3 regions of the Streptomyces sp. NPDC086519 genome follow, and region 2 is predicted to be linked to each of the others. Evidence: riboswitches for the same ligand, from Rfam matches in the RefSeq annotation. Region 2 holds a riboswitch; each other region holds the start of a gene.

Region 1 (10,208 bases), on a different contig from region 2:
CTGACAGATGCCGTACGGCCCCGGGCCCCGGTTCCTCGCAGCGGGAGCCGGGGCCCACGCGCGCGTACGCGGTCCCGGATGCCGGTGACCGTCCGCGGCCCCGGCCCCGGCCCAGGCCCAGGGCCAGGGCCACGGACATGGACACGGGTACGGGCACTACGAGCACGTCACCGTCGGGTTCCACGGCGCGAACAGACCGCTCGGATTCTCCTTCCAGATCCAGGCGCGCAACGTGTACACGGGCCCCTTGACACCGGGAACCGTCATCGGGCCCTGGAACGGCTGCCCGAACAACGTGGGCGGGGTGCCGCCGCTGTCCGCCCGCACAATCCACTCCACCCCGACCAGGGCACGCCCGCCGCCGGCGTCGGTCTCGTAGAGGAGACCCGCGGGCTCGGCCGGGTCCAGACTGCCGAGGCCGGCGGCCTTGACGTAGTGGTAGCCCGCGCCTCCCTGGCTGGTCCGGTCGCAGGTGTCGGCCCGTGCGTACCCGTCCGTGAGCGCGAACGGCTCGTACTGGTAGTCCGCCGTCGCCGTGTACGTCGGGGTCAGATCCGTCCACACGAACGGGTCGCGATCGGGGACCGGAACCGCGTCGGCGGGCACCGCGGCCAGAGCGAACGGCACGGCCACCGCCAGAGCGGCGCCGGCGGTGCGGGACGTGAGAGACATCCTGATGCTCCTTGGGGCGGAAGAGGCACGCGAACGCGACGCCTCCGTACAGCGCGGGCCTCCCCGGCCCCGCCCGTGCAGCATGGCCCGCGCCGGTTCCGGGCCGCCACGCGAGGACCGCCAAAGGGCTGAAGACTGCCAAAGGGCTGGAGACCGCCAAAGGGCTGGAGACCACCAAAGGCGTGAGGACACCGCCAAAGGCCTGAGGGCACCGCCGGACGGGGGAGCCCCCGCACCCCACAGCCCCTTCCCGGGCGGCCAGCCTGTGGATAACTCCGGCGCTGTCGGTCCGGACCCCTATCGTGGAGGCAGTGGTCGAAGGACGACGTACGGGGGACACGACGATGGGCGGGACAGGCGGAACCGACGAGATGCCAGGGACGACCGAGACGCCGGGGGCGCCACAGGCGCACGGACCGGCGGACAGCGAGGCACTGGCCACGCTGCACCGGGTCTTCGGGTACGACGCCTTCCGGGGCGAGCAAGAAGCGATCATCGAACATGTGGTGGCGGGCGGCGACGCCGTCGTCCTCATGCCGACCGGCGGCGGAAAATCGCTGTGCTACCAGATTCCCGCCCTGGTCAGACCCGGTACGGGCGTCGTGGTCTCGCCACTGATCGCCCTCATGCAGGACCAGGTGGACGCCCTGCGCGCCCTCGGCGTCAACGCCGGGTTCATCAACTCCACGCAGGACTTCGACGAGCGGCGCGTGGTCGAGGCCCAGTTCCTCGCGGGCGAACTCGACCTGCTGTACCTCGCCCCCGAGCGGCTCCGCCTGGACTCCACCCTCGACCTGCTCGCCCGCGGCAAGATCGCCGTCTTCGCCATCGACGAGGCACACTGCGTCTCCCAGTGGGGCCACGACTTCCGCCCCGACTACCTCGCCCTCTCCCTGCTCGGCGAGCGCTGGCCCGACGTCCCGCGCATCGCGCTCACGGCCACCGCCACCCACGCCACCCATCAGGAGATCACCCAGCGACTGCACATGCCGGCGGCCCGGCACTTCGTGGCCAGCTTCGACCGGCCCAACATCCAGTACCGGATCGTCCCCAAGGCCGACCCCAAGAAACAGCTCCTCACCTTCCTCCGCCAGGAACACGAGGGCGACGCCGGCATCGTCTACTGCCTCTCCCGCAAGTCCGTCGAGGCCACGGCCGAGTTCCTGACCCGCAACGGCATCGACGCCGTCCCCTACCACGCCGGCCTCGACGCGGGCACCCGAGCCACCCACCAGTCCCGCTTCCTGCGCGAGGACGGCCTGGTCGTCGTCGCCACCATCGCCTTCGGCATGGGCATCGACAAACCCGACGTCCGCTTCGTCGCCCACCTCGACCTGCCCAAATCCGTCGAGGGCTACTACCAGGAGACCGGCCGGGCCGGCCGCGACAGTCTGCCCTCCACCGCCTGGATGGCCTACGGCCTCAACGACGTCATACAGCAGCGCAAACTCATCCAGTCCGGTGAGGGAGACGAGGCCTTCCGGCGCCGTGCACAGGCCCACCTCGACTCCATGCTCGCCCTGTGCGAGACCGCCCAGTGCCGCCGCGGGCAACTCCTCAACTACTTCGGCCAGGACCCCGACCCGGCGGGCTGCGGCAACTGCGACACCTGCCTCACCCCGCCCGAGACCTGGGACGGCACCGTCGCCGCCCAGAAGGTCCTCTCCACCGTCGTACGACTTCAGCGCGAACGCGGGCAGAAGTTCGGCGCCGTCCAGATCGTCGACATCCTGCTCGGCAAGCGCACCGCCAAGGTCATACAGTTCGATCACGACCAGCTGTCCGTCTTCGGCATCGGCACCGACCTCGACGAAGGCGAATGGCGAGGCGTCGTCCGGCAACTGCTCGCCCAGGGGCTGCTCGCCGTCGAGGGCGAGTACGGCACCCTCGTGCTCACCGAAGCCAGCGGGTCGGTACTGCGGCGCGAGCGGGAGGTCCCGCTGCGCAAGGAGCCGAAGAAGCCGGCGGTCTCGCGCGGGTCCGGGAGCTCCGGTGCCTCCGGTTCCTCTTCCTCCGGCAAGGGCAAGGCGAAGGCGGCTGTGGCAGAGCTGCCCGAGGAACTGCTGCCCGCCTTCGAGGCCCTGCGCGCCTGGCGCGCCGAGCAGGCCCGCGAACAGGGCGTACCCGCGTACGTGATCTTCCACGACGCCACCCTCCGGGAGATCGTCGGCCGGCGGCCCGAGTCCATCGCCGAACTCGCCACCGTCGGCGGCGTCGGTGAGAAGAAGCTCATGACGTACGGAGAGGGCGTGCTCGGGGTGCTGGCCGCCCTCAGGACGCCGGCCGCCCCGGCTCCCGCGGGACCGGGGACCGGGGACGAGGACCACTGGCCCGAGATGGACGCGGAGCCGGAACCGGAGGACTGGGCATAGGGGGGACCGGGCATAGGGCGGTGCGGGACCTGCGGTGGCGGTGAGAGACGGCTGCGCTCCTGAAAACGGCGGAGCAACGGCATCTCGATCCGCGCCGCGGCGCATCGGCCTCCCGCGCACCCGGACACCGCGCCGATCCGGATGAGACGATCTGGCCGACGATCTAGCCGAGCGCGGTCAGCCCCGGTGCGAACGTGATCAGGAGCGGGAGCAGGGGGACCAGGGCGGCCACCGTCGTTGTGAGGGCCCGCTGGCGGCGCAGCAGCCGTGGGGGCGGTTCCAGCAGGCGGTCGACCCGTTCGCCCAGCAGCCGGCGGCTCGATGCGCAGGACAGGACCCCGCGGTGCTGGTTCAGTTCGATCAGGGCCAGCGCGGTGGTGAGGTGGCCGCAGCGGCGGGACGCTGTGTCGTCCGCGGCGAGTTCGACGAGCCGGTGGGTCTGGTCGCAGAAGTGCGAGAAGAGCGGAACCCGCGGGAAGCCCGTGGCCAGGGCGCTGGACAGGTGGAGCAGCCAGTCGTGGTGGGCGCGGGCGTGGCCCCGTTCATGGGTGAGCACGGCGTCGAGCTGGTGGTCGGTGAGGCGGTGCAGTGCCCCCGTGGTCACGACCAGCTGCGGCGGGTGGCCGGGCATCCACCAGGCGTCCGGGTACTCGTCCTCCAGCACCAGCATCGGTCCGCGTGCCGTGGGCAGCCCCGCCGGCAGTTCGGGTGCCCGCTCGCGCAGGTGTGCGCGGGTCTGGTCCCGGTGCCGTCGGGCCTCGACCAGTTCGCGGGCGAGCATCGCCGTCGTCCACGCGGCCCCGGACGCCAGCAGGACCGTGAGCGCGACCGCCCACAGGGGTGCGACGGAGAGGTCGTAGGCGGCGGTGACCGCCGGTGGCGCCGGCGCGAACACCCGGTCGCGCACCGTGTGGAAGACGGCCGCCGCGCCCAGGGCCAGCGCGGCCAGGCAGCACATCAGCACGGTGGCGACCAGGCACTGCCACACCCACAGCCCGACCACCGGTTCCCGCTCCGGCCACAGGGACCGCACCAGGGCGCGCGGCGCGGGTACGGCGGCCGTCAGGGCGACGGCGGTCAGCAGGAGCAGGCAGACGGTCATGCCGGGGCGGGCTCCGTTTCCTGATCGGAGACGTGTGACGGTGGTGGTGCGGGGGTGATACGCCGCCGCGTGGACATGGCGCGTGCGCCGGCACTCATGTGATGCGCGCGCCGACGCTTCGCATGGTGCGCGTGCGGGCGCATCGCATGGTGCGTGTCCCGTCAGTATGACGGTGCGGGGTGCCCGGAGTCAGGTGTCGACGACGATCCGGGCGCCCCCTCGTGGGCCCGGCGGTTGGCGAGGGGCCGGCACCCGCGACGCCTCCGGTGCCTGCCCGCCCGCGGCTCCCGCCGCCCGCGCCCGGTCACGAAGTCCTTGCTCGCCTCGGTGAGCAGGGCCGTCCCGGCCGTCTCCCTCACCCCGCCACGATCCGCCCCCCGACCTCCCCGAGCCCCACGCGGCTGCCGCCCGGCCCCGGGGCCCACCCCGACAGCGTCACCACGTCGCCGTCCTCCAGGTATGTCCGCTTTCCGTCCGGGAGTTCGAGGGGATCGCGTCCGTTCCAGGTCAGTTCCAGCAGCGACCCGCGCTGCCCGGGCTCCGTGCCGCTCACCGTGCCGGAGCCGTACAGGTCTCCGGTGCGCAGGGAGGCGCCGTTGACCGTCATGTGGGCGAGTTGTTGGGCGGCGGTCCAGTACATGGTGGAGAACGGCGGCTCGGACACCGTGTGCCCGTTGATCGCGATCGAGATCCGCAGATCGTAACCGGCGGGCTCCTCGGTCGCGTCGTCGAGGTACGGCAGCAGCGGATGCGTCCGCCTCGGCGGGGCGACCCGTGCCGCCTCCAGCGCGTCCAGGGGAGTGACCCACGCCGAGACCGAGGTGGCGAACGACTTGCCGAGGAACGGGCCGAGCGGGACGTACTCCCAGGCCTGGATGTCCCGCGCCGACCAGTCGTTCAGCAGGCACAGGCCGAACACGTGCTCCCTGAAGTCGGCCAGCGCCACCGGCCTGCCCTGTGCCGACGGCGTACCGACGACGAAACCGACCTCGGCCTCGATGTCCAGCCGTGCCGACGGGCCGAACACCGGTGCCGGGTCCGACGGCGCCTTCCGCTGTCCCGACGGCCGTACGACGTCCGTCCCGGACACCACGACCGTGCCCGCGCGGCCGTGGTAACCGATCGGCAGGTGCTTCCAGTTGGGGGTGAGCGGTTCGGCGGCGTCGGGGCGGAAGATGCGGCCGGCGTTTCGGGCGTGGTTCTCCGAGGCGTAGAAGTCGACGTAGTCGGCGACCTCGAACGGGAGGTGCAGGGTCACCTCGGGCAGCGGGTGGAAAAGGGGGGTGAGCGTCTCGCGGTGCGCGGGCACGGTCACCCAGGCGGTCAGGGCGCGCCGTACGTCCGACCAGGCGGTGCGGCCCGCGGCCAGCAGCGGGTTGAGGGTGGGGCGGGCGAGCAGGGAGGCGTACGGGGAGCCGAGCGCGAGGGCCGCGGCGCCGGCGTCGAGGACGTGGTCTCCGAGGCGGACGCCGACCCTCCGTTCCGCGCTCCCGGAGGTCGAGAACACGCCGTACGGAAGGTTGTGCGGGCCGAAGGGGTCACCCTCGGGGACCTCGAAAGGGGGCAAGGGGGGCATGGGGTGACTGCCTCACTCTCATCCGTGCCGCACGGGGCCGACCATGTGGCGACGTCTCTATGGCGTTGCGCGGCATTCCATGTGGTCGCGCCACACGTTACGGGTGAGTCGACTGTCGTGGCAGTGTCTAAAGAGTTCGCAATGTCCCGATACGCCTTGTCGGAGTGGTCGATTCCGGCTTGGCGTCCTTTGGGGGACACGGGCGGGGTGGGTCCGGTTCGTAGGGGGACCCGTGGGGGGACCCGTGGCCAGGAATGCCGTCAGCGTGCCGTTCGAGGCGGACCGGGACGTGCCGGGCCCGATCGTCAAGTTCGGCGACTGTCCGCTGACCGGGACGAGGGCATCGAACCGGTGGAGGCCTTCGTCGGCCATGGCGAGTGGTTCCAGCAGAGACCGGTGCCCGAACCGGAGCGGGTGCGGACGGTCGCCGTGGACCGGCACAGGACGAAAGGCGTCAACCGGCCCCAGCACGGCGACAGCGGGCGCCACTTGAGGCCGAAACACGTGGTGAGTCGCAGGGACGTGCTGTCCGTATTCTCTGATCATGGTCGCACCCTCCCCGTACTCACTGGTCGCCACCGACCTGGACGGCACGCTGCTGCGTGCCGACGACACCCTTTCGGAACGGTCGCTCGCCGCACTCGCGCGGGCCGGCCGGGCCGGTGCCCGGCACCTCGTGGTGACCGGCCGCCCCGCGCCGAGAGTGCGCCCCCTCCTCGACGACCTCGGCTGCACGGGACTCGCGGTCTGCGGCCAGGGCGCGCAGGTGTACGACGCCGGCGCGGACCGGCTGCTGTGGTCGGTCACCCTGGACCGGGAGCTGGCGGAGACCGCGCTCGGCAAGATCGAGGCCGAGGTCGGCCAGGTGTACGCGGCCGTCGACCAGGACGGCGTGGACGGGCTCACGCTCATCGAGCCGGGCTATCTGATGCCCCACCCCACCCTGCCCGCGCTGCGCGTCGCCCGGCGTGACGACCTGTGGTGCGCGCCCATCAGCAAGGTGCTGCTGCGCCACCACACCCTGTCCGACGACGAACTGGCGGCCACCGCCCGCTCGGTGGTCGGATCGCTGGCGACGGTCACCATGTCGGGGCCGGGGACCGTCGAGCTCCAGCCGTGCGGGGTGACCAAGGCGACCGGGCTCGCGCTGGCCGCCGACCATCTGGGACTGAACTCCGAACAGGCCATCGCCTTCGGTGACATGCCCAACGACATCCCCATGTTCGAGTGGGCCGCCTACGGGGTGGCGATGGGCAACGCCCACCCCGAACTCAAGGCGCTGGCCGACGAGATCACCACGTCGAACGAGGACGACGGCATCGCCGTCGTCCTCGAAAGACTCTTCGACTGACGCGGGGCGTCGATCAGTACGCGCCGTGCACGTTGTCGATCGAGCCGTACCGCGCGGCGGCGTAGTTGCAGGCGGCGGTGATGTTCGCGACCGGGTCGTAGATGTCGAACGACGTGCCGGCCACGTGGTAGGTGTTGAACGTCGGGGCGATCACCTGGAGCAGGCCCTTGGAGGGGATGCCGGCGGCCGCGTTGGAGTCCCAGAGGTTGATGGCCCTCGGGTTGCCGGAGGACTCCCGCATCACGTTGCGGTAGATGCCGTTGTAGGTGCCCGGGATGTGCTTCTCCGACATGATCGCGAGCGACTCGCGGATCCAGCCGTCGAGGTTGTTCGGGTACCCGGCGAGGGTCGTCGAGGCCGCCGTGGTGGTGGAGGAGGTGGCGGCGGAGGCGGCGGTCGCCCCGATGAGCGGGAGGCCGAGGAGGGCGGCGCCGGTGCAGGCGACGACGAGCGTGCGGGCGATGCGGGTACGGCGGTTCTGAACGGCAGCAGGCATGGCGAAGTTCCTCTCCGTCGCCTGCGAGGTGAGCTGTCGGGTTCGGGCCCGGGGAGTGCCCGGCCGCACCGCCCGAAGACGATGCGACTTCACCCCTAGCCGTTCCGGAACGACGTCTGTTGGTGACGTCGGCCGCCCGGTCCGGCGACTTACCTGGTTCCCCCGCTCCTGCCTGCGAATGGACTCGTCGATGGGTCAAGACGGGCGGCGGCAGGATTCGGCGTCCGCCCGGCGAGCGGGAACGTATGCGAGAGCACATGTCCGAAACAAGTGGTCGATTCACAGAACACACCGATTGACCTTGAACTGAGGCGTATGTGGTACTTGATCCTTTGCGGTCGCCAATCCTCAACTGGCCCACGGGTAAAGGGAAGAACGGGGCGGCTTGTGGCCTGGTGTCGCCCAGGTCACGTGACCTACTTCACGGGAACGCAATAACCGCAAATCAGACATGAGGGATTCATGGAATCCGTCTATTTCAGGGTTCAACATTTTAAAACCCCGCCCGCATTTGCATGAATCGCCCGCTTCGGAGTGATGGAATGGGCGACATTAGGGTCAATTTCAGCCATAAGTCCGAATTGCTGGTCTGTGTCCGGCGCGAGTCCGCCTCGCCGCTCGGCCCCCCCTCAACCCTCCGGAGCACCCGGTGGCCGTGGGGTGGGTACGTGACGCTCGTCATGTTGGGGGTGGGGGGCGGGCCCCCGGGAGCCTCCTCCGGGGCGCGTGTCCGCCGCGAGGGCGGAACCTCCGCTGCGGTGCGTGTCGTTGTCATGGTGGTCGTCCGTGACGCGGGCCGTGATGGCCGCTCCGATCGAGGGGATGCAGATCAAGGGGAGGCGGAGGGCGTCGTGCGTGATCTCGTGGAAGAAGGGCGTGCGGAGGTGCGCGAGGTGTCGCCGTGCGCGCATCGGGTGCCTCCGTCGGCTTCGACGGCCGGCGGAGGGGGTACGCCCGGGCAGGTGATGTCGGCCGGGAGAGCCGGGAGAGCCGGGAGAGAAAGGGCGGTTTCCGGGCAGCAGTCAGTCGGGAGACTCGTCGCGGGACGGGACGCCGGGCGCGTCCCCGGGCTCGAACCCGGCGTCCGCCCCGGTGCGGGACACGGCCTGCGCCATGGTTCGGGACAACTGTCCGCACTTCCTGTTAAGTCAGTGGATGTCGGGTCGTATCGGCTGATCAAAAACATAACGGTCGTGATCCGATAGCGCCCGGGGTGTAACCGTGGGCGCTATCGGTGATCGAAACCTGACCGGATACGCTGACTTGAGTGATGGCAGCGACCTATCGACAAACCGTGTAATCGCCAGTAGACACCAGCAGACAGGAGACCCCTCGTGACCGTCGTCGGGCCGTTCGGGCTGAGCGTGCGGGACCAGGCTCTGGAAGCCGATGTCCAGGCCGGATTGACGGCTGTCGAGGAAGGCTTGCTAGAAGCCACCAAGAGCGAGGTCCCGTTCATCACGGAGGCCGCGCAGCACCTCGTACGGGCCGGGGGGAAGCGGTTCCGTCCGCTGCTGGTGATGCTCGCCGCGCAGTTCGGCGACCCGTACGCGCCGGGTGTCGTGCCGTCGGCCGTCGTCGTCGAGCTCACGCACCTGGCCACGCTCTACCACGACGACGTCATGGACGAGGCCTCCGTGCGACGCGGTGTCGACAGCGCCAACACCCGCTGGGGTAATTCGCTCGCCGTCCTCACGGGTGACTTCCTCTTCGCCCGCGCCTCCCAGATCCTCGCCGACCTCGGTCCCGAGGCGGTCCGGGTCCAGGCCCTCGCGTTCGAACGGCTGGTGACCGGCCAGATCCTGGAGACGGCGGGTCCGACGGACGGCCGTGACCCGGTAGAGCACTACCTCGACGTGCTGGGCGGCAAGACCGGCTCGCTGGTCGCTGTCTCCTGCCGCTTCGGCGCGATGCTGTCCGGCGCCGACGAGACGGTCGTCGACGTCCTCACCCAGTACGGCGAACGTCTCGGTGTCGCCTTCCAGCTCGCCGACGACGTCCTGGACATCGCCTCCGACTCCCAGGAGTCCGGGAAGACCCCGGGAACCGACCTCCGCGAGGGCGTGCCCACGCTTCCGGTGCTGCGGCTGCGGGAACGGGCGGCCCGGCTGGGGCTGGCCGAGGACATCGCCCTGTGCGAACTGCTGGACTCCGACCTCACGGACGACGCGCGGCACGCGGAGGCCCTGGCGGCGCTCCGGGCGCATCCCGCGCTGGAGCTGGCTCGCCGGGACGCGGTCCGGTACGCGGAGGAGGCGCGGGCCGTGCTGGCTCCGCTCCCGGAGTGCGATCCGAAGGCCGCGCTGGTGGAGCTGTGCGACGCGGTGGTGCACCGCGCCGGATGACTCCGGCGGGCCCTGCCGGCCCCGCAGCGGTCGCGCCCTACGGCACGTGACAGGAGGCGCCTTCGCCGTACGACCCCTACGGGTCACGGAAGGCGCCTCCACCCTTGTGTCATACCGCAGGTGTACATGGAGTTGGCTCCGTGGTCTGACGCTTCCGCGCGCCCCATTTGGTGAGATGGAAACCACGGAAATCACCACCACTCACCGGTTCGGGTGAGAATGGCGGCTCAGGGTGGGACACGTGCGAGGACGGCCGCCGCCGACGACGGAGGTAAGGCACACATGGCACCGTAC
Region 2 (10,208 bases):
CTGGCGGCCCTCGCCGCCCTCGCCCTCGGCCTCCCGTACCTGATCAACTACACGGCCTACGCCGCCGTGACGTCGATCGCGGTGATCGGCCTGTACGTGGCGTACGTGATCCCGACGCTGCTGCGGGTGCGCAAGGGCGACGCGTTCGAGCGGGGGCCCTGGCACCTGGGTCGCTGGTCGCTGGTCGTCGGCGTGATCTCGGTGACGTGGGTCGTGATCATCACGGTCCTCTTCATGCTCCCGCAGGTCTCCCCGGTCACCTGGGAGTCCTTCAACTACGCCCCGGTCGCCGTCCTCGCGGTCCTCGGCTTCGCCGCGATCTGGTGGCAGGCCTCGGCCCGCCACTGGTTCCTCAACCCGGACCGGACGGCACGCTCCGAGGACACCGCCAAACTGGTCGATCTCTGACCTACCGCCCCCTCCCGCGCCACTCCGGCGCCCCTTCCGCCCCTTTCCTGTCCCACTTCTGCCACACGACGCGGCCACGACCCCGATACCCGATCGGCGAGACGCCTCCGTCCGGCTATGCTCGGGGAGGCAACATCGCCTGGGCCGTTAGCTCAATTGGCAGAGCAGTGGACTTTTAATCCATTGGTTGTGGGTTCGAGTCCCACACGGCCTACCGAGGAGCCCCAGTCCAGACCTCGTCCGGACTGGGGCTCGCGGTGCTTTCGCGGGCTCGGAGATCGAGAACACGGTTCAGCCAATGGGCCCGGCGACACGCGCATCTAGGGCAGCAGGCGGGACGGGTCCGTGAACCGGATCCAGCAGGCGTAGGCCAGGGCTTCGGCGTCGGTGCACCAGATCGCCGGAACACGCGCCGGCCTGTCGTTCGCCAGGGCTCCCCTCGTCGGTGTGCTCGTAGTTGCCGGCACACCGCGCCCGGCGGAGCTCAGCCCGCGTTGAGCTCCGTCAACTCGGCCAGCGGCAGCGTGTGCTGGGTGTGCAGGACCTTCGCGCGCAGGTAACGGACGTTGTGAGCGGTGCTGAAGACGCCGGTCGGGACGCGGTCGCGGACGGTGACGCCGAGGCCGCGCAACTGCTCGGCCTTGTCGGGGTTGTTGGAGAGCAGGTCGAGCTCGGTGATGCCGAGGGCGGCCAGCATCTGCGCGGCGGCGGTGTAGTCGCGGGCGTCCTCGGGCAGGCCGAGGGCGGCGTTCGCCTCGTAGGTGTCGAGGCCCTGGTCCTGGAGGGCGTAGGCGTCGAGCTTGTTGTAGAGGCCGATGCCCCGGCCCTCCTGGCGCAGGTAGAGCAGGACGCCGCCGCGGTCGGCGATGCGCTCGACCGCCTCGCGCAGCTGGGGCCCGCAGTCGCAGCGGGCCGAGCCGAAGACGTCGCCGGTCAGGCACTCGGAGTGCAGCCGCACCAGCGGGAGGGCGCCGGGGGCGGGCTCGCCCAGGACGACGGCGACGTGCTCCTGGCCGTCGGTCAGGCCATGGAAGGTGACCAGCTCGGCGTCGACGCTGTAGCCGTCGTTGAAGCGCAGCGGGACCCGGACACGGGCGCGCTGGGTGGCGGCGGGGAAGTCGGTCATCGGGTTCTCCAGTGTCCGGGTGCAGGACGGCAGTCCCGGTACGGGACGTCGCGGGTGCCTGCTTCAGATTTGAAGCAGATCCACGGAGGGAACCCTACCCATGTTTTAAATTTGAAGCAACAGGTTGTGCGAGGTTCCGGAAGCCCGGGTTCACGATCCGCGGCGGCGCTGTCCGCGACGGAGGCGACGGAGGCCGGGGCTCACGAACCGGAACAGGGGGACGACCGGCGCCGCCACGGCACCTCGTCCGACGTGGGCCTGGGGGTCTCGCCGCCCTCCAGCGCCCGCGCGATCGCGGAACCGATCGTCTCCAACTGCTCCACCTGCTCGTCGGAGAGCTGGTCGAAGACCGCCGCCCGTACGGTCTCCACGTGCCCCGGCGCCGTGCGCTCCAGTACGGCCATGCCCGCGTCGGTCAGGATCGCGAAGCTGCTCCGCTTGTCCCACTGGCAGTCCTCGCGCCGGATCAGCCCGTCCTTCTCCAGCCGCGTCACGGCGTACGTCAGCCGACTCCGGGTGATCTTCGACTTCTCGGCGAGATCGGTCATGCGCAGCTTGCGCTCCGGCTCCTCGGAGAGGTTGGCGAGGATGCCGTAGTACAGGTGCGGCATACCGGCGTCCTGCTGGAGCTGCCGGTCGATCGCGTCCTCCAGCAGGTTCGTCGCGGCCATGAACGCGCGCCACGCGCGCTGCTCCTTCGGAGTGAGCCAGCGAGTCGTCATGCATCCAGTGTAGGTTTGTTTCAAACTTTAACCAAGACTGCCCGTCCCCGGGAGTGAGCGCGTCCGATGCCGTACCCCCACGTCCTGCTCTCCGCCGCCGTCTCCCTCGACGGCTACCTCGACGACACCGGCCCCGACCGGCTGCTGCTCTCCTCGCCGGCCGACTTCGACCGCGTCGACGAGGTGCGGGCGTCCGTCGACGCGATCCTGATCGGCGCCGGCACCATCCGCGCGGACAACCCGCGGCTCCTGGTCAACGACCCGGAGCGGCGCGCGGCCCGGGTCGCGGCGGGCAAGCCCGAGTACCCCCTCAAGATCACGGTCACCGCGACCGGTGAGCTCGACCCGGAGGCCAGGTTCTGGCACACGGGCGGCGCGAAGGTCGTCTACACGACGGACGAGGGCGCGGAGCGGGCCCAGGTGGCGGCGGACGTCGTGTCGCTGGGCCCGGAGCTCGACTGGCGGCTCCTCCTGGAGCACCTGCACGACGTGCGGGGGGTACGGCGCCTGATGGTCGAGGGCGGCGGCACGGTCCACACCCAGCTCCTCCAGCAGGGCCTGGCCGACGAGCTCCAGCTGGTCCTGGCCCCCCTCCTCGTCGGCGACCCGAAGGCACCGCGGCTGTTCGGACCGGGCGGATACCAGGCCGGGCGGCTGCGGCTCCTGGAGAGCCGCCGTATCGAGGACGTCGTCCTGATGCGGTACGAGCCCACGGCCCCCGGCACGGGCCCGGCGCCCTCCGCCGCCGACCGCCACTGGCTGCGGCTCGCCTGCGAACTGGCGGCCGACTGCCCGCCCTCCCGGACCGCGTTCAGCGTCGGCGCGGTGGTGGTCGCGGCCGACGGCACGGAACTGGCCCGCGGCCACTCCAGGGAGGCCGGCGACGCCGTGGTCCACGCGGAGGAGGCGGCCCTGGCCAAGATCCTCCCGGCCGACCCCCGCCTGCCCGCCGCCACGGTCTACACCAGCCTCGAACCCTGCACCCACCGCGCCTCCCGCCCGTACCCCTGCGCCGAGCTGATCCTGCGGGCCGGGGTGCGGCGAGTGGTGACCGCGTGGCGCGAGCCGGACACGTTCGTGACGGCGGCCGACGGGACGGGGGCGCTGCGGGAGGCGGGGGTGGAGGTGCTGCTCCTGGGCGAGTTCGAGGCGCACGCGAAGGCACCGAACGGGCATCTTCTCGGCTGAGCAGGCGGGCTGGAGGGGGCGACCGGGGCGGGGGGCTGGAGTTCTTTCGCGGGTGCGGGTGCGGGTGCGGGTGCGGGTGCGGGTGCGGGTGCGGGTGCGTAGTGGTTGCTCGCGCAGTTCCCCGCGCCCCTGAAGGGGTGCCGCAGCAACGCGCCCCGGAAGGGGCGCGGGGAACTGCGCGATCAGCCCCCGCCTGCCCGCGGCCACAGACCCCACAGACCCCACCGGACCGCACGAGACTTAACCGGTGTGACTCCCACCCTTCGGATGGCGTATGCTGGTGTCAACGACGCGGGGTGGAGCAGCTCGGTAGCTCGCTGGGCTCATAACCCAGAGGTCGCAGGTTCAAATCCTGTCCCCGCTACTGAAACCCAGGGCCGGAATCCACATCAGAGGATTCCGGCCCTGAGTCATGTCCCGGCAAATCCGGCGAACGTCGTCACGTTCGGTGTCCGGGCCGCCGCCCTCCGCATCACAACTGAGTCACCATCAAAACCGGTGTGACTCCTGAGGTGAGCGGCGCGCACCGTCGACTCGACCGCTTTTGACCGATCGTGGCAGGTAAGTCCAGGCCTTGAAAGCTTAATGATCAAGACGAACGGCTTGGAATCTCATGGCCGGGTCTATTAACGTTCGATAACGCAGCGCGGTCGTCCCAGCCGTCACCCGAGACGGCTCCGTGCGCACGCGCCGAATCCCGCAAGGGAACCGGGGAACCACCACCTTGGGGTGAATCGCGAGGCTACCGCCGGGTACGAAACGGCCGGTATACACGCGTAGGAGACCTTCCCGCTCCGAACCCGTCAGCTAACCCGGTAGGCGGCGGAAGGAAAGGAGTGCGCCCGCGTGGCGTCCAACCCGCCTGCTCCCACAGCCCCGTTCGTGCCCAGCCAGCGTCAGCCCGACACCTTCGGCTACGGCGGCTACCGCCCCGACGAGGGCCCCTTCGAGGAGTGGAACCCCACCGAGGAGTCCCTCTCCGCGGCTCGCGGCCGGCACCGGGTCGCCAAGCAGAAGGGCGGCGGGCTCGCCCGCAGCTCCACGGTTCTCGGCGTCGGCGTCATCGCCGCCGTCGGCGCGGGCGGCATGGCCAGCGCCAACACCGGCAAGCCGCCGGTCTCCATCTCCCTGCCCGACCTGCCCTCCTCCGTCAGCTCCCTGCTCGGCGAGGGCGGCGGCCACCAGGCCACCCAGACCGCGCTCAGCAGCGTCACCACGACGACCGCCGCCCACGCGGACTCCTCCTCGAACGCCGGTGAGGCGCTGCGCAGCCGGATCATCGCCCAGGCGGCGCAGCAGCAGAACCAGCTCGACACCAAGGCCAGCGCCAAGGCCGTCGCCGCCGCCGACAAGGCGGTCGCCGCCGCCGAGGCCAAGGCGGAGCAGGCGGCCGCCGCGAAGGCCGCCGACGCCAAGGAGAAGGCGGAGGCCTCCGCGAAGCAGAAGGCCGAGCAGGCCCGCCTCGCCGAGCTGGCCAAGCAGTACACGCTGCCCGTCGTCTCGTACACGATCACCGGCACCTTCGGCCAGGCCGGCTCCATGTGGTCCTCCGGCTACCACACCGGTCTCGACTTCGCCGCGCCCACCGGCACGCTGATCAAGGCCGTGCACAGCGGCACGGTCACCGAGGCGGGCTGGGCCGGCTCCTACGGCTACCGCACGATCATCACCCTCGACGACGGCACCGAACTGTGGTTCTGCCACCAGTCCTCGATCAGCGTGAAGGTCGGCCAGAAGGTCGCCACCGGCGACGTCATCGGCCGCGTCGGCGCCACCGGCAACGTCACCGGCCCGCACCTCCACCTGGAGGTCCACCCGAACGGCCAGGCCACCGCCATCGACCCGATGACCTGGCTGCGCGGCAAGGGCCTCAACCCCTGACCTGCCCAGGACAGGCGGTGCGCCTTTGCAAGAACTTCGTGTCGCGTCGGCATGGGACGCCCGGGGTCGCGTGTTGAAGTGAAGCATGACTTCTTCTTCCGCTTCCCCGTCCCTCCGCAAGCTCGGCGCCTCCGACCTGGAGGTCTTCCCGCTCGCCCTCGGCGGTAACGTCTTCGGCTGGACCGCCGACGAGGCCACCTCCTTCGCCGTCCTCGACGCCTATGCCGCCGCGGGCGGCAACTTCGTCGACACCGCCGACTCGTACACGGCGTGGATCGAGGGCAACAAGGGCGGCGAGTCCGAGACGATCATCGGCAAGTGGGTCGCGGCGCGCGGCAACCGGGACGACGTCGTCATCGCGACGAAGGTCAGCCAGCACCCCGAGTACCCGGGCCTGTCCGCCGCCAACATCAAGGCCGCCGCCGACGCGTCCCTGCGCCGTCTGGGCACCGACCACATCGACCTGTACTACACGCACTTCGACCAGCCCGAGGTCCCGGTCGAGGAGATCATCGGCGCGCTGGACGAGCTGGTGCGGGCGGGCAAGGTCCGGCACATCGCCGCGTCCAACATCACGCCGGAGCGGCTCCAGGAGTCCCTGGACTTCTCCGACCGCGAGGGCCTCGCCCGGTACGTCGCCCTCCAGCCTCACTACAACCTGGTCTCCCGCGACACCTACGAGGGCCCGCTCCAGGACCTGGCCTCCCGCACCGGCCTCGCGGCCGTCCCCTACTTCTCCCTGGCCGCCGGCTTCCTCACCGGCAAGTACCGCCCCGGTACGACGGTCGACAGCGCCCGAGCGGGCCGAGCCGCCCAGTACGCCGAATCGGACCGCGGTCAGAAGGTCCTGGCGGCCCTGGACGAGATCGCCGCGGCCCACGAGGCCCCGGTCCCCACGGTCGCCCTGGCCTGGCTGGCGGCCCAGCCCACCATCGCGGCCCCGATCGCCTCGGCGCGCACCCTCGAACAGCTCCCGCCCCTGCTGGGCGTGGCCGACCTGACCCTGACGGACCAGGAACTGAGCAAGCTGACAGCGGCTTCCGCCTGACGGTCAGCAGTTTCCGGCTGACGCTCAGCAGTTCCGTCAGACGCTGAGCAGTTTCCGGCTGATGCTCACATCCTCTCCCGCAGCCACCGAGCTCGCCCCCACGGCTCATCCCGGCGGTGCCGGGCCTCCTCCCCTCGCAACCCCGCAGCCCCGAAGCGCTAACTCCGGTACGGGTTGTAGGCCGGGTACGGCACCGCCGCCCCGGGCCACCCCGGCCCCGGCACCCCATGAGCCGGCGGCGGGTAACCCGCGTACCCGGGCCACCCGCCCGGCGCGGCCGTCCGGGCCGCGTACTCCAGGGCCGGCCGCACCAGCTCCCGCCGGCTCCACAGCTCCGTGAGGAGCTCCCGCTCCCGCACCACGAAGTCGGCCCCGGCCCGCCCCCGCTGCCCCCGGCGCCGCAGCAGTGCCAGCGTCGTCGCGTACCCCTCGTACTCGGCGACCGCCCTCCCCGCCGCCTTGCCGAAGTGGTACGCGGCGTACTCCCGGGCCATCTGCCGCGCCCGCATCGACCCGAGCACGAACGGCTCGGCCGCCCCCAGCCACCCCGCGTAGACGTACGCCGGCAACTCCTCCCGCACGGTCCGCAGTTCCCGCTGCCGCGTCCACACGGCCAGCCAGGTCAGCAGCCCGAACGCCGGCACCATGAACATGCCGTACACGGCGAAGAACCCGTACTGCCCGAACGTCGAGGACCCGTTCCAGAACGCGTGCATGGTCATCGCGAGCAGCAGCCCGGCGACCGGCGCCAGCACGCGCCGCGCCCGCTGCCGCTCCCCGGAGAGCGCGGCGATGCCGAAACCGATGCCGGTGAGGACGGTGAAGAGCGGGTGCGCGAACGGCGACATCACGATGCGCACGAAGAAGGTCGCGGCGGTGACGGAGGCGATCCCGCTGCCGCCGGTCAGCTGGTCGGTCCCGAAGGCCGTGCCGAGGTAGAGGATGTTCTCGGTGAACGCGAACCCGGTGGCGGTGACCCCGGCTATCACCACGCCGTCCACGATCCCGGTGAAGTCCCGTCTGCGGAAGAGGAAGACGAGGAGCACGGCCGCCGCTTTCGCCGACTCCTCGACGACCGGCGCTATCACGGTCGCCCCGAGCGTGTCCGCGCTGCTCGGATCCGCGGTCGCCGTGGCTATCCATCTCGTCGCGAAACTGTTGGCGACGATGGCTATCAGGGCGGCCGCGCAGGCGCCCCAGGCGAGGGCGAACAGCAGGTTCCGCCAGGGGCCCGGCTGCACCCGGTCGAGCCACCGGAACGCGCCCACGAGCAGCGGTACGGGCAGGACGGCGAGCCCGAGGCCGACGAGAAGGCCCTCCGTCCCCGTCTGCTCCCGCACCAGCGCGAGGATCACCAGGCCGGAGAGGGCCAGCAGCGTGCCCAACGCCCCGTACCGCACCCAGCGCCGCTGCCACCAGCGGGGTGGATGGTGCTGCGGATACGGCGGGTAAGGCGGGTGCTGCGGGTGCTGCGGGTGCTGCGGGTACGGCGGCGTAAAGGCGGCCACGGCATCGACCCTAACGAGGTGACTCCTGACGGTGCTGCTCGCTCTGCGGCACCCGGTGCTGTACGCGACGGAAGAGCAGATCGTTCACCACATGTCCCTTGTCCAGTCCCTGGCCCTCGAAACGGGTCAGCGGCCGGTGCGCCGGGCGTGGCGCGAAACCGCCGTCGGCCTGGGTGTTCTCGAACTCCGGGTGGGCGTCGAGCACTTCGAGCATCTGCTCGGCGTACGGTTCCCAGTCCGTCGCGCAGTGCACGATCGCCCCGGGGCGCAGCCGGGTCGCGGCGAGATCGAGGAACTCGGCCTGGATCAGCCGCCGCTTGTGGTGCCGCTTCTTGGGCCACGGGTCCGGGAAGTACACGCGCAGCCCGTCCAGCGAGTCCGGCGTCAGCATCTCCCGGAGCAGGATGATCGCGTCGCCGTTCCCGACCCGGACGTTGGACAGCCCGTTCTGGTCGGCGAGGTTGAGCAGGTTCCCCTGCCCCGGTGTGTGCACGTCGACGGCGAGGATGTTGACGGCCGGATCCTCGGCGGCCATCCGCGCGGTCGCCTCGCCCATCCCGAACCCGATCTCCAGCACCACCGGGTTGCCGTTGCCGAACAGCTCGCCGAGGTCGATGACCCGCTGCCCGTCGATGTCCAGGCCCCACTTGGGCCACAGCCGCTGCAGCGCGTCGGCCTGCCCGGCGGTGACCCGGCTGCGGCGCGGCTGGAAGCTGCGGATCCGCCGCTCGAAGTGTGAGCCGGCGGGATCGGCCCTGGGCCCGTCCGGGAACCGGGGCTCGCCCTTGGCCCGGGTGCGCCGGACGGGCACCTCGGGGGCGTGGTGGGGCCGCTCACCGGGCCGGGGGGTTTCGGAGGCATTGAGGGAGTCAGACACAGTGGGTCGATTTTACGGCCCCGGCGGGAGGGCCGACGGGGTCACACTGCGTCCAGCATCGCCAGCGCCCGCCGAGCCACCTCCCGCCCGATCGGCAGCGAGGCCGTCGCCGCGGGCGAGGGCGCGTTCAGCACGTGGACCGCCCGCGGGGCCTCCTTGATCAGGAAGTCGTCGACGAGCGTCCCGTCCCGCAGCACGGCCTGCGCCCGCACCCCCGCGGCCGCCCGTACCAGGTCGCCCTCCTCGGCGGCGGGCAGCAGACGCCGTACGGCCGTCGTGAACGCCTTCTTCGACACCGACCGGCGCAGCTCGCCGCCCCCGTACCGCCAGTGCCGCCGCGCCAGCGCCCAGGCCCCCGGCCAGGCCAGCGTCCCGGCGACCTCCCACGGCCGTACGACGCCCCAGCCGTACCCCTCCCGGGCCAGCGCCGGCACCGCGTTGGGCCCGATGTGCACGCCGCCGTCGATCCCGCGCGTGAGGTGCACCCCGAGGAACGGGAAGGCGGGGTCCGGCACCGGATACACCAGCCCCCGCACCAGCTCCGGCCGCGCCAGCTCGTAGTACTCACCCCGGAACGGCACGATCCGCATCCCCGGCTCGTCCCCGGTCAGCCGCGCCATCTCGTCGCAGTACAGCCCCGCGCAGTTGACCAGCACGCGTGCGCGTACGACGTCACCGCGCGCGGTGAGCACGGCCACGCCCCGCTCCGGCCGCCGGTCCACCCGGACCACCTGCGCGCCGTACCGGATCTCCGCACCCGAGGCCTGACCGAGCTGCCGGGCGACTCCCACGAAGTCGCACACCCCGGTCGTCCCGACGTGTATGGCGGCGAGGCCCCGCACCTCGGGCTCGTACTCCCCGATCTGCGCGGCCCCGAGCTCCCGCACCGGAATCCCGTTCTCCCGGCCGCGCTGCACCAGCGCGTGCAGCCGGGGCAGCTCCGCCCGCTCCGTGGCGACGATCAGCTTGCCGGTGACGGCGTGCGCGATGCCGTACTCCGCGCAGAACTTGACCATCTCGGCGGCGCCCTTGACGGCGTACCGCGCCTTCAGCGATCCCGGCCGGTAGTAGATCCCGCTGTGGATGACCCCGCTGTTCCGGCCCGTCTGGTGCCTGGCCGGCCCGGCCTCCTTCTCCAGCAGGGTGACCCGGGTCCCCGGTGCGGCACGGGTGATCGCGTACGCGGTGGACAGCCCGACGATCCCACCCCCGACGACGAGCACATCGCAGTCGTACGCAACCCCGGCAGACACCTGCACCACCTCCCACGCTCGATAGTGCACTGCGCCACTGACATCACTTTCAAACGCCGGTGCGTGCAGCGCGCCCCAAAGGGGCGCGGGGCTGTGTTCGATGAGCGGCTGCCGCCGCGTGGGCGCGAGCAGCCACGCGGCACCCGCACCCGCCCCGTGTCCTCAGGGTCGCAGACGCCCAGGCGCCCCTCACGCCG
Region 3 (10,208 bases), on a different contig from region 2:
GGCGCATCTGCGCAAACTGCTGGGCCGCCGTACGTCGGCGTTGCGCCGGCTGCGGGCGGCGGTGCGCTGGTACGCGCCGACGGGGCAGGCGAAGGGCTGGCGGCTGTGGATCGAGGGCTGGGCGGCGGCGCTGCGGGAACCGGCGCTGCGGGACGTCACCAAAGGCCTCGATCGGCAGTGGAAGGCGGCGATCGCCGAGGTCATCGCCGAAGGGGTGGCGGCCGGTGAGTTCCGGTGCCCCGACCCCGCGGCGGCGGCGCTGCGGCTGACCGCGCTGCTCGACGGGCTCGCCGTCCAGTTGACGTCGTACCCGGGTTCCGTGCCCCGCGCCCGGGCGCAGGAGTGGGCGGACGAGGCGCTGGCGCGCGAACTGGGCCTGCCCGGGCAGCAGTAAGGGGCGGCCCGCGATGAGGCCACCCCTTGCACGCCTCAGGCCACGGAAGCGATCCGCATCTTGATGTCGTCCGGGGAGAGCGCCCCCTTGGCCGTCACGTGATCGCCGGAGGACTCGCCGCGCAGCCGGCGACCGATCCAGGGGACCAGGTACTCGCGGGCCCAGTGCACGTCGTCGCGGCGGACCTCCAGGGTGCCGCGGGGCGGCAGCGGCGGCCACGGCTGGTCCGGGTCGGCCGGTACCTCGACGCCGAGCACCTGGCCGGCGCGCAGCGCGACGCGCGTGTGCCCCTCGGGCGAGAGGTGCAGGCGGTCGCCGTCCCAGGCCCGGCGGTCCTGCACGGTCTTCAGGGACCACAGGTCCAGGACCGGGCAGCCGTAGCGGTCGGCGATGGCCCGGACGTGCCCGTTGTACGTGGCGATCTTGCCGCGCAGATGCTTGAGGACGGGCACGCCCCGGGTGTCGAATCCGGTGGTCACCAATACGGTGCCGATGGCCTCGGTCAGCTGGGCCACGGCCCGCTCGAACCGCTCGGCCACCTCGTCGGGGTCGGTGCCGGGGCGGATGATGTCGTTGCCGCCCGCACAGAAGGAGACCAGGTCCGGGGCGAGTGCCAGGGCCTGCGGCACCTGGTCCGCCACGATCTGGTCGAGCAGCTTCCCGCGTACGGCGAGGTTGGTGTACTCGAAGTCGCCCTCGGGGCGCCGGTCCGACAGCAGTACCGCGAACCGGTCGGCCCAGCCGACGAACGCCCCGTCGGGGCCGGGGTCGCCGACGCCCTCGGTGAAGCTGTCCCCCACCGCCACGTACGACCCGATCACTGATGCCTTGTCACTCTTCGAATCGTCTGCCACGTCGGACCATGATTCACCTTCGGTTGTGACCTACGCGACCGTAATAAGGGGTTGACGTTCGGTGAGATAAGACACTTTTAAATACTTTGCCAAGCCTGGAATAAGGCTCTGACCAGCAGCGTTGACGTGTCGATCGCCAGAGCCGGAAGTCAGGTCCCAGACAGGTCTCCGGTGTGTGCCGCAGCAGGCTGCGCGTCAGACCGGCGGGGCGCCGGGTCAGCCGACGGCGAGACCCTTCGAGCGGAGGTAGGCGACCGGGTCCACGTCCGAGCCGTAGTCGGGGGTGGTGCGGATCTCGAAGTGGAGGTGCGGTCCGGTGACGTTGCCGGTCGCGCCGGAGAGGCCGATCTGCCGGCCCGCGGTCACGGTCTGGCCGACCGAGACGGAGAGGGCGGAGAGGTGGCCGTACTGCGCGTAGTAGCCGTCGGCGAGCCGGATGACGACCTGGTTGCCGTAGGCGCCGCCCCAGCCCGCCGTGACGACCGTGCCCGTGCCGACGGCCTTGACCGGGGTGCCGGTGGGGACGACGAAGTCGACGCCCGTGTGGTGGCCGCTGGACCACATGCCGCCGGCGACGTGGTAGCCGGTGCCGAGGGTGGCACCGGTGACCGGGAGAGTGAAGCCGGCGGCGGTCGCCGCCGAACCGCCCGAGGAGGAAGCCGAGGACGGGGAGGAGGAAAGCGAGGACGGGGAGGAGGAAGGCGAGGGCGAGGAGGAAGGCGCGGAGGGCGAAGGCGAGAACGACGACTGCGAGTTCGACCGCCCCTCGGAGCGGAAGCCGAACTCCTCGGTGTCCGTCGTCGCGGCGTGCCGGCCGCCGAGCGTGAGCCTGAGGCCGGGGTGGATCAGCGAGGGGTTGTCACCGACGGCCTGCCGGTTGTCGGCGTAGAGCCGGGGCCAGCCACCGCGGAGGTGCTGCTCGCGGGCGATCTTCGAAAGACAGTCACCGGGCACCACCGTGTAGACGCGGTGCACGGAATTCTGCGCGGCCGTCTTCCGCACCGCGGTCTTCTCGACCGTCGAAAGCGACTGTGTGGCCTTTTCGGAAACGGACTCGGAAACGGACTGCGGGGTGGCCGCGTGGGCGCCCGTGGCCCCCATGAGCGGCAGGGCCAGCGCGGCGCCACCGGTTCCGGCGACGGCCATCGAACGGGTGAGACGCTGGGTCTTGGGGCGGCGGTGCTTACCCTTCGCGGGCATGGCGCATTCCTCTCCGGCGCCTGCGAGGTGAGCTGTCGGGTTCGGGCTGGAGCTGCCCGGCCACGCACCATGGCGTGACTGCACCCCGAGCCGTCCCGGGAACCGGAACAGGCTGTCTTACCTGGTGGGTCCCCCGCTCCTGCCGGGCACGGGTGAGTGTGTGTGGGGACTCCGGGCGGCGGCAGGATTCGGCGTTCCGCCCGGATGTGTGGCGAACGTAAGCGAGTACGACACACACGGACAAGCACCTGGTTCCGCCTGTCCGAGTTCCGCTTGATCCGTTACCGGAAATCCCGGTGACCCTCCGTGAATTCCAGCTCTTTCGTTTTTCCCATCACCGCGAAAAACACCGGAATTACGTGAACATGACGCGCGACGGACGGTCACGAATATGACGCTCCTCACGCACGTCACACCACGTCCCCTTATTCCGGACCGAGTTGCGACAAAGGATCTAATTCGGGCATACGTATCAGATCCGGCGAAGCCGGATGACTGCCGCATCCAGGTCGCCCTTCAGTCCGGTGCGCAGCCCGTGGTGCAGCAGGACGGCACCCCGGTGCACTTCGCCCGTTTCACGGCATTCGTACGACGCCGTCGGGTCCAGGCCCCGCAGCCGCAGCGCCGGCGCCGGCTCGCCGTAGCTCTGGGCCTGGAGCCAGGCGAGGACGACGGTCTCATCGCCGAGCGTGTACTGCACCGCGCTGAGCCCGCCGGTCGGCGGCCGCAGCCGGAACTGGTCGCCACGCTGCACCAGCGGCCGGATCTCCTTGTAGAGCTCCACCCAGCGGCCGGCCTCGGCGAGCTCCTCCTCGGTCCACCGCGAGAGGTCGCCGCCGACGCCGAGCGCCCCGGCCATCGAGCTGACGAAGCGGAAGCGCAGACTGCTGACGCGGCCGTTGAGCTGGTGGTTCGGGCTGTCGGTGACCCAGGCGGACATCACCCGGGCGGGGTGGATCTGACTGAAGCCGTGCTGGATGGCGAGGCGGTCCAGCGGGTCGGTGTTGTCGGAGGTCCACACCTCGTCGGTACGGCTCATGATGCCGAGGTCGATCCGCCCGCCACCGCCGGAGCAGGACTCGATGGCGACATCCGGGTGGGCCGCGCGGAGCCGGTCGAGCAGGGCGTACAGCCCGCGGACATGGTCGACCCACAGGCGCTGCGGGTAGGGCTCGCCGGGCCAGCCCGCGTCGGTGAAGCAGCGGTTGAAGTCCCACTTGACGTAGTCGATCGGGGCGCTGGACAGCAGGGTGTCGAGTTGCTCCCAGAGGTACTGCTGGACGTCCTCGCGGGCGAGGTTGAGAACGAGCTGGTTGCGCAGTTCCGTCCGCTTCCGCCCCTGCTGGTACTGCACCCAGTCGGGGTGGGCGCGGTACAGGTCGCTGTCCGGGTTCACCATCTCGGGCTCCACCCAGATGCCGAACTGCATGCCGAGGGCGTGCACGTAGTCGGCGAGGGGCTTGAGGCCCTTGGGGAAGCGGTCGGGGTTGGGTGTCCAGTCGCCGAGTCCGGCGCGGTCGCTGGTACGGGCGCCGAACCAGCCGTCGTCCACCACGAACAGCTCGACACCGATCGCGGCCGCCCGGCGGGCGAGTGTGGCCTGCTGGTCCTCCGAGATGTCGAAGGTGGTGGCCTCCCAGGAGTTGAACAGCACCGGCCGGTCCCGGTCGGCGTCCGGGATGACGTAGGCCCGCTGGTAGGCGTGCCAGGCACGGCTCGCCCCGCCGAAGCCGCCGTCGGTCCACAGGCCCGCGAAGACCGGGCTGGTGTACGACTCCCCCTCGGCCAGCATCAGCAGGCCCGAGTCGTCGTAGCCGGCGCCGCCGGTGATCTGCACGCGCGCGTCGGGGAGCTGGGCGACCGCGATGCGCCAGGAGCCGGACCAGCCGAGGGCGCACCCCCAGACCTCGCCGCGCTCCTCGGTGGCGTCGGTGTCGAGAGCGACCCAGGGCAGGTGCTGGTGGCCGGTGTGGCCGCGGCGGCTGCCGATGACCTTCTCACCGTAGGTGAGCGGGCCCCTGGCGAGCCGGGACTCGGCGGCCCAGCGGCCGTGCAGTTGGGAGAGCCGCCAGCCCTCGCGGTCGGGCAGGGTCCAGGTGGCGGGGTCGGCGCGCAGCAGCTCCACGCGCGCGTGCCCCTCGTTGCCGACGGTCACCCAGCGTTCGACGACGTCACCGCGCATCCGGTAGTGCAGCGTGATGACGATGCCGTCGTCCGTGAAGCGCAACCGGAGTTCGTCGTCCTCGACCTCGTACGACGCGAAGGTCCACTCGGTGCCGCGCCGCTCCTCGGTGCGCACGGACAGGGCGGGGCGCACGAACCGGGGCCCGCCCTCGACCGGGTACTCCTCGCGGCCGTCGAGCGGCGACTCGAAGGGCCAGTAGCCGGGCAGCACCCGGGTGCTGAGCTCCTCGGCGTCGGCGAGCTGGATTCTGGCGCCCCAGTGCAGGTGGAGCAGCTCGTCGGCCTCCGTCAGATGCAGCGCGTAGCTGCTGCCCGGGCCCGACAGGAGCCACGTACGACCGTTTTCGGCGATGTCCACCATCGAGAAACCTCACACAGGGGCCAACAGATCCGCTCAAGCACCAACATCATCAATGGCCACGGGCTCCGGAATCAAGGGCTTCGGGTCCTCAAGGCGCCGCCTGTGGACAACTCACTGCCCGCGGAAACCGATGTCGTATCGTCGAGCCAGTGCCCGTCGACGAGCCGCGCCGACGGGGCCGACCGGGAGGAGCCCCCGTGACGCAGCAGGTCCCGTCCACCGAGCCCGAGCTGACCGGGGTGCGCAACTTCCGTGACGTGGGTGGCCTGCCGACCGTGGACGGGCGGCGGGTGCGTCCGGGTGTGCTGTTCCGCAGCGGTCATCTGGCGCACGCGACGGAGCAGGACGCGGAGTTCCTCGCCTCGCTCGGCCTGCACACGGTCTTCGACTTCCGCAACGCCGCCGACCAGAAGCTGGAGGGCCCGGACGTCGAGCTGCCCGGCGTGCGGAACGTGAACCTGCCGCTGACCGACCCCGCGCACGGCGCCGACTTCTGGATGATGGTCCGTGAGGGCGACCTCGACCAGCTGCACGGGCTCCTGGGCGACGGCAAGGCCGCGGCCCGGATGGTCAGCTCCTACCGCGCGATCGTCAAGGAGCGCACCGGCGAGCACTCGCACGTGCTGCACGCGCTCGCCGAGGACAGCGTCCCGGCGCTGATGCACTGCGCGGCCGGCAAGGACCGGGCCGGTGTCTCCATAGCCGTGACGCTGCTCGCGGTGGGCGTGGAGCGGGACGCGATCGTCGCCGACTACCTGGAGTCCAACGCCAAGCACCGCCGATACAAGGTGCGGCGCAGCGGCGGCGGGGACAGCGCGTACAGCCCCGAGGTGATGGACCTGCTGAGCCCGCTGTTCGACGCCCGCCTGGAGTACCTGACGGCGGCCTTCGAGAGCATCGAGGAGACCTGGGGCGACGTCGACACCTACCTGGAGCAGGGCCTCAGGCTGGCCCCACAGACCCGGGAGCGGCTGCGCGAGCGCCTGGTCGGCTGAGGCTCAGCTCTTCGCGCCGAGGGAGAACAGCAGGAACAGGAACGCGGCCAGCACGTGCCCGGCGGCGATGTAGATGATCAGCCGGACCCACAGGGCCCGCGGGAACTTCTCCTCCATGTTGGTCATGGCAGCTCTCCAATGATCGGTCCCAGGCACAGGGCGGCCGTGGGACTCTGCAACAGGGTGTGGACGAACAGGAGCTCGACCCCGTCCTGGTCCTGGGCGGCGAGGCGGTGCGGGGTCAGCGAGTCGAAGTGCGCGCTGTCGCCGGCCTCGAGCACGTGGGTGGTGTCGCCGAGCCGCAGCCGGAGCCGTCCGCGCAGGACGTACAGCCACTCCTCGCCGGGATGCACCCGCACGATGTCGCCCTGGGAACCGTGGGGCACATGGACGCGCAGCGCCTGCATGCCCCGGCCCGGGGCACCGGTCTGCCAGTACGTCCAGCCGCCCGCCCGGGTCGGATCCATGTCAACGGCGCGTACGATCGCGTCCCGGTCGGCGACGGTCTCGCCGAGCAGGTCCGAGACCGTCGTACCGTAGATACGCGCGAGGGCGAGCAGCATCGGCAGCGAGGGCTGCCGGTGCCCGGTCTCCAGCCGGGACAGGTGCGCGGGCGACAGTCCGGCGTCCCGGGCGGCGGCCTCCAGGGTGAGGCCGGCACGGCGGCGCAGGGCGCGCAGCTGCGGGGCGACGGCGGGCAGGTCCTCGACCGGCTGCCCGCCCGCCCGCTCGTTCGCGGAGGAGCTCATGCCTCCATTGAGCCGCGACTTTGTCTCCATGGCAATTTCCTTGCCTCAGAGACAAAATCCAGGGAGCCGCTCTAGCGGTTGGCCACCGCCTGCTTGATGAGCGTCTTGCCGAAGTCCCACATCAGCCCGCCGCCGCTGTGCGCGTCGTCCATCACATCGGTGAAGGCGTCCACGAAACGGTCGACGTCGGCCTCGTCGACGATCAGCGGCGGGATGAGCTTGATCACCTCCAGGTGATCGCCGGAGACCTGGGTGAGGATCCGGTGCCGTTGCAGCAGCGGTACGACGACCATCTGGGCGAACAGGCCCTTGCGGGCGGCCTGGAGCATGGTCCAGCGGCTGCGCAGCTTCAGGGAGCTGGGCCGGCCGAACTCGATGCCGATCATCAGGCCCCGGCCGCGCACGTCGGCGAGCAGTTCGTACTTGTCGGTCAGCGCGGCGAGCCGGGACTTCAGCTGCTCCCCCACGGCCCGGGAGTTGGCGACGATCTGGTCGTTCTCCATCACCGAGAGGACGGCGAGCCCGGCCGCCATGGCCTGGGCGTTGGCACCGAAGCTCGCCGAGTGGACCAGGACCCGGTCCATGGAGGAGTAGACCTTCTTGAAGATCCAGTCCTTGCCGAGAGTGGCGCCGACCGGGACGTACCCGCCGGACAGTGCCTTCGCCACACACACCAGGTCCGGTTGGACGCCCTCCTCGTGCTGGTAGGCGTAGAAGTCGCCGGTGCGGCCGAGGCCGGTCTGCACCTCGTCGGCGATGAGCAGAGCCTTGTGCCGGTGCAGCAGTTCCTGCGCGGCGCGCAGATAGCCGGGCGGTGCCTCGTGCACGCCCTTGCCCTGGATCGGCTCGACGATCAGGGCGGCGACATCGCCCTTCCTCAGCTCGCGGGCGAGCGCGTCGAGGTCACCGAGGGGTACGGCGGTGTCGGGAAGCAGCGGGGCGAAGCCGTCCCGGAAGCCGGCCTCGCCGTTGACCGACAGGGAGCCGGTGGTCAGGCCGTGGAAGGCGTGGTCGCAGTAGAGGACGCGAGGCCTGCCGGTGGCGAAGCGGGCGAACTTCAGAGCCGTCTCGACCGACTCGGTGCCGCTGTTGCCGAAGAACACCCGGTCCAGGTGCGGGCTGTGCGCGAGGAGGCGCTCGGCGAGCAGTCCGGGCAGCGGCTGGCAGTCGAAGCGGGTGAGGTCGGCCAGCTGGGCGTCCAGCACGTCGTGCAGCGCCTTGCGGACGACGGGGTGGTGACGGCCCAGCCCCATCACCCCGAACCCGGCGAGCATGTCCAGGTAGTCGTTGCCGTCCGCGTCCCAGAAGTGGGCACCCTCGGCCCGCTCGTAGACCTTGTCGAAGCCGATGGTGTGCAGCATGCGCGGCAGCTGGTGGTTCAGGTACTTCCCGTGCAGCTCGTACCGCTCCCCGCCACGCTCCGCGAGCAGCGCCCCGAGGTCGAACTCCGTACTCATTGCCTCTCCTTGTCAGCACCCTCGGCATCAGCGCCCCGAAGGGGCGCGGGGCGCATCGATGTGCGGCTGCCGCCGCGGGGCGCGACCAGCGCGGACGCCGCCGCACCCGCCGAACGACCCCCCGCGGCACCCCCGTAGGCACTGCCGTCCCCCCGCACCGCGAGGCTGGACCCGATCCGCCCCGCGATCTCCACCGGCGTCAACCCGATGTCGGCCAGCACCTCCCCCCGCTTCGCATGCGCCAGGAACTGCTCCGGAATCCCGAACCTCCGCACCGGCACGTCCACTTCCGCGTCGCCGAGCGCGAGCGCGACCGCCGCGCCGACACCGGCCGCCCTGCTGTTGTCCTCGACGACGGCCACCAGCTCGTGCCGGGCCGCCAGGGCCGGCAGCGCGGGATCGACGGGTTTGACCCAGCGCGGGTCCACCACCGTGCAGCTGATGCCCCGGGCGGCCAGCAGCTCCGCGGCCTGGAGGCACACCGGCGCCATCACGCCGACCGCGACCAGCAGCACCCGCGGGTCCGCCCCACGGTGCAGGACGTCGATCCCGCCGACCCGGTCGACCGCCGGGATCTCCGGGCCCACCGACTCCTTCGGGAACCGCACCAGCGTCGGCGCGTCGTCCACGGCGACGGCCTCGCGCAGCTGGAGCCGCAGCTGTTCGGCGTCGCGCGGGGCGGCGATCCTGAGGCCGGGGACGACCTGGAGGACCGACATGTCCCACATGCCGTTGTGTGACGCGCCGTCGACCCCGGTCACACCCGCCCGGTCCAGGACGAACGTCACCCCGCAGCGGTGCAGCGCCACGTCCATCAGCAACTGGTCGAACGCGCGGTTCAGGAACGTGGCGTAGACGGCGACGACCGGGTGCAGCCCGCCGGTCGCCAGGCCGGCCGCCGAGACGGCCGCGTGCTGCTCGGCGATGCCGACGTCCCAGACCCGGTCCGGGAAGCGCTCGGCGAACTTGCCGAGGCCGACCGGGTGCAGCATGGCCGCGGTGATCGCCACGACGTCGTCCCGCTCCTCGCCGATCCGGACGATCTCGTCGCCGAACACCGAGGTCCAGGAGGGCCCGTTGGACGGCGCGAGCGGCTCACAGGTGAGCGGGTCCATGACGCCGACAGTGTGGAAGTGGTCCTCCTCGTGGGCGAGGGCGGGCTCGTAGCCGCGGCCCTTCTCCGTGAGGCAGTGCACCAGCACCGGCCCGTGGAAGCGTTTCGCGCGCCGCAGGGCCGACTCGACCGCTCTGATGTCGTGGCCGTCGATCGGGCCGACGTACTTGAGGCCCAGGTCCTCGAACATGCCCTGCGGGGCGAACGCGTCCTTGAAACCCTTCTTGGCGCCGTGCAGGGACTCGTAGATGGTGCTGCCGACGACCGGCGTGCGCAGCAGGACGCCCTTGCCCCAGGCCAGCATCCTCTCGTAGCCGTCGGTGGTGCGCAGCGTGGCGAGGTGGTTGGCGAGGCCGCCGATGGTGGGGGCGTAGGACCGCTCGTTGTCGTTGACGACGATGATCAGCGGCCGGTCCTTCGCCGCCGCGATGTTGTTGAGCGCCTCCCAGGCCATCCCGCCGGTCAGCGCGCCGTCGCCGATCACCGCGACGACATGGCCCTTCTCCCCCTGCACCTGGCGGGCCTTGGCGAGGCCGTCGGCCCAGCCGAGCGCGGTGGAGGCATGGCTGTTCTCGATGACGTCGTGCTCGGACTCCTCGCGCGAGGGGTATCCGGACAGGCCGCCCTTGCCGCGCAGCTTGGAGAAGTCCTGACGGCCGGTCAGCAGCTTGTGGACGTAGCTCTGGTGGCCGGTGTCCCACAGGATGCGGTCGGCCGGGGACTCGAAGACCCGGTGCAGTGCGACGGTCAGCTCCACGACGCCCAGGTTGGGCCCGAGGTGACCGCCGGTCCTGGCGACCGCGTGCACCAGGAACTCGCGTATTTCTTCGGATAGTTCACCGAGTTCCGCCTCGGACAGCGCCTTCAGGTCGCGTGGTCCCCGGATGGTCTCCAGAATCG

The links. A riboswitch is a leader RNA that binds a small molecule or an ion and turns the genes downstream of it on or off. The one in region 2 is predicted to bind cyclic di-AMP.
Region 1: it holds a riboswitch for cyclic di-AMP, as region 2 does, so the genes downstream of both, AB0P24_RS16170 (transglycosylase SLT domain-containing protein) here and AB0P24_RS35640 (M23 family metallopeptidase) in region 2, are expected to answer to the same signal.
Region 3: it holds a riboswitch for cyclic di-AMP, as region 2 does, so the genes downstream of both, AB0P24_RS25170 (LysM peptidoglycan-binding domain-containing M23 family metallopeptidase) here and AB0P24_RS35640 (M23 family metallopeptidase) in region 2, are expected to answer to the same signal.

What each region holds. Positions count from the first base shown of each region.
Region 1 covers NZ_JBFBJL010000014.1:167,464-177,671, forward strand. The annotation lists gene nuoN (NADH-quinone oxidoreductase subunit NuoN) at 1-4, shown strand, start outside; gene AB0P24_RS16145 (hypothetical protein) at 157-672, opposite strand; gene recQ (DNA helicase RecQ) at 1,044-3,044, shown strand; gene AB0P24_RS16155 (M56 family metallopeptidase) at 3,208-4,146, opposite strand; gene fahA (fumarylacetoacetase) at 4,502-5,713, opposite strand; gene AB0P24_RS16165 (HAD family hydrolase) at 6,267-7,073, shown strand; gene AB0P24_RS16170 (transglycosylase SLT domain-containing protein) at 7,087-7,569, opposite strand; cyclic di-AMP (ydaO/yuaA leader) riboswitch at 7,575-7,769, opposite strand; gene AB0P24_RS16175 (polyprenyl synthetase family protein) at 8,904-9,914, shown strand; gene AB0P24_RS16180 (DUF2092 domain-containing protein) at 10,197-10,208, shown strand, end outside.
Region 2 covers NZ_JBFBJL010000052.1:44,982-55,189, forward strand. The annotation lists gene AB0P24_RS35610 (amino acid permease) at 1-408, shown strand, start outside; tRNA gene AB0P24_RS35615 (tRNA-Lys) at 550-622, shown strand; gene ribA (GTP cyclohydrolase II) at 893-1,534, opposite strand; gene AB0P24_RS35625 (MarR family transcriptional regulator) at 1,735-2,256, opposite strand; gene AB0P24_RS35630 (dihydrofolate reductase family protein) at 2,323-3,444, shown strand; tRNA gene AB0P24_RS35635 (tRNA-Met) at 3,735-3,808, shown strand; cyclic di-AMP (ydaO/yuaA leader) riboswitch at 4,123-4,283, shown strand; gene AB0P24_RS35640 (M23 family metallopeptidase) at 4,291-5,325, shown strand; gene AB0P24_RS35645 (aldo/keto reductase) at 5,411-6,373, shown strand; gene AB0P24_RS35650 (PrsW family intramembrane metalloprotease) at 6,532-7,773, opposite strand; gene trmB (tRNA (guanosine(46)-N7)-methyltransferase TrmB) at 7,892-8,758, opposite strand; gene lhgO (L-2-hydroxyglutarate oxidase) at 8,800-10,020, opposite strand; gene AB0P24_RS35665 (MFS transporter) at 10,201-10,208, opposite strand, start outside.
Region 3 covers NZ_JBFBJL010000027.1:36,774-46,981, forward strand. The annotation lists gene AB0P24_RS25160 (TetR family transcriptional regulator C-terminal domain-containing protein) at 1-394, shown strand, start outside; gene AB0P24_RS25165 (SGNH/GDSL hydrolase family protein) at 430-1,215, opposite strand; gene AB0P24_RS25170 (LysM peptidoglycan-binding domain-containing M23 family metallopeptidase) at 1,465-2,448, opposite strand; cyclic di-AMP (ydaO/yuaA leader) riboswitch at 2,453-2,613, opposite strand; gene AB0P24_RS25175 (alpha-galactosidase) at 2,921-4,993, opposite strand; gene AB0P24_RS25180 (tyrosine-protein phosphatase) at 5,191-5,988, shown strand; gene AB0P24_RS25185 (DUF6126 family protein) at 5,992-6,114, opposite strand; gene AB0P24_RS25190 (XRE family transcriptional regulator) at 6,111-6,737, opposite strand; gene AB0P24_RS25195 (aspartate aminotransferase family protein) at 6,809-8,194, opposite strand; gene dxs (1-deoxy-D-xylulose-5-phosphate synthase) at 8,191-10,208, opposite strand, start outside.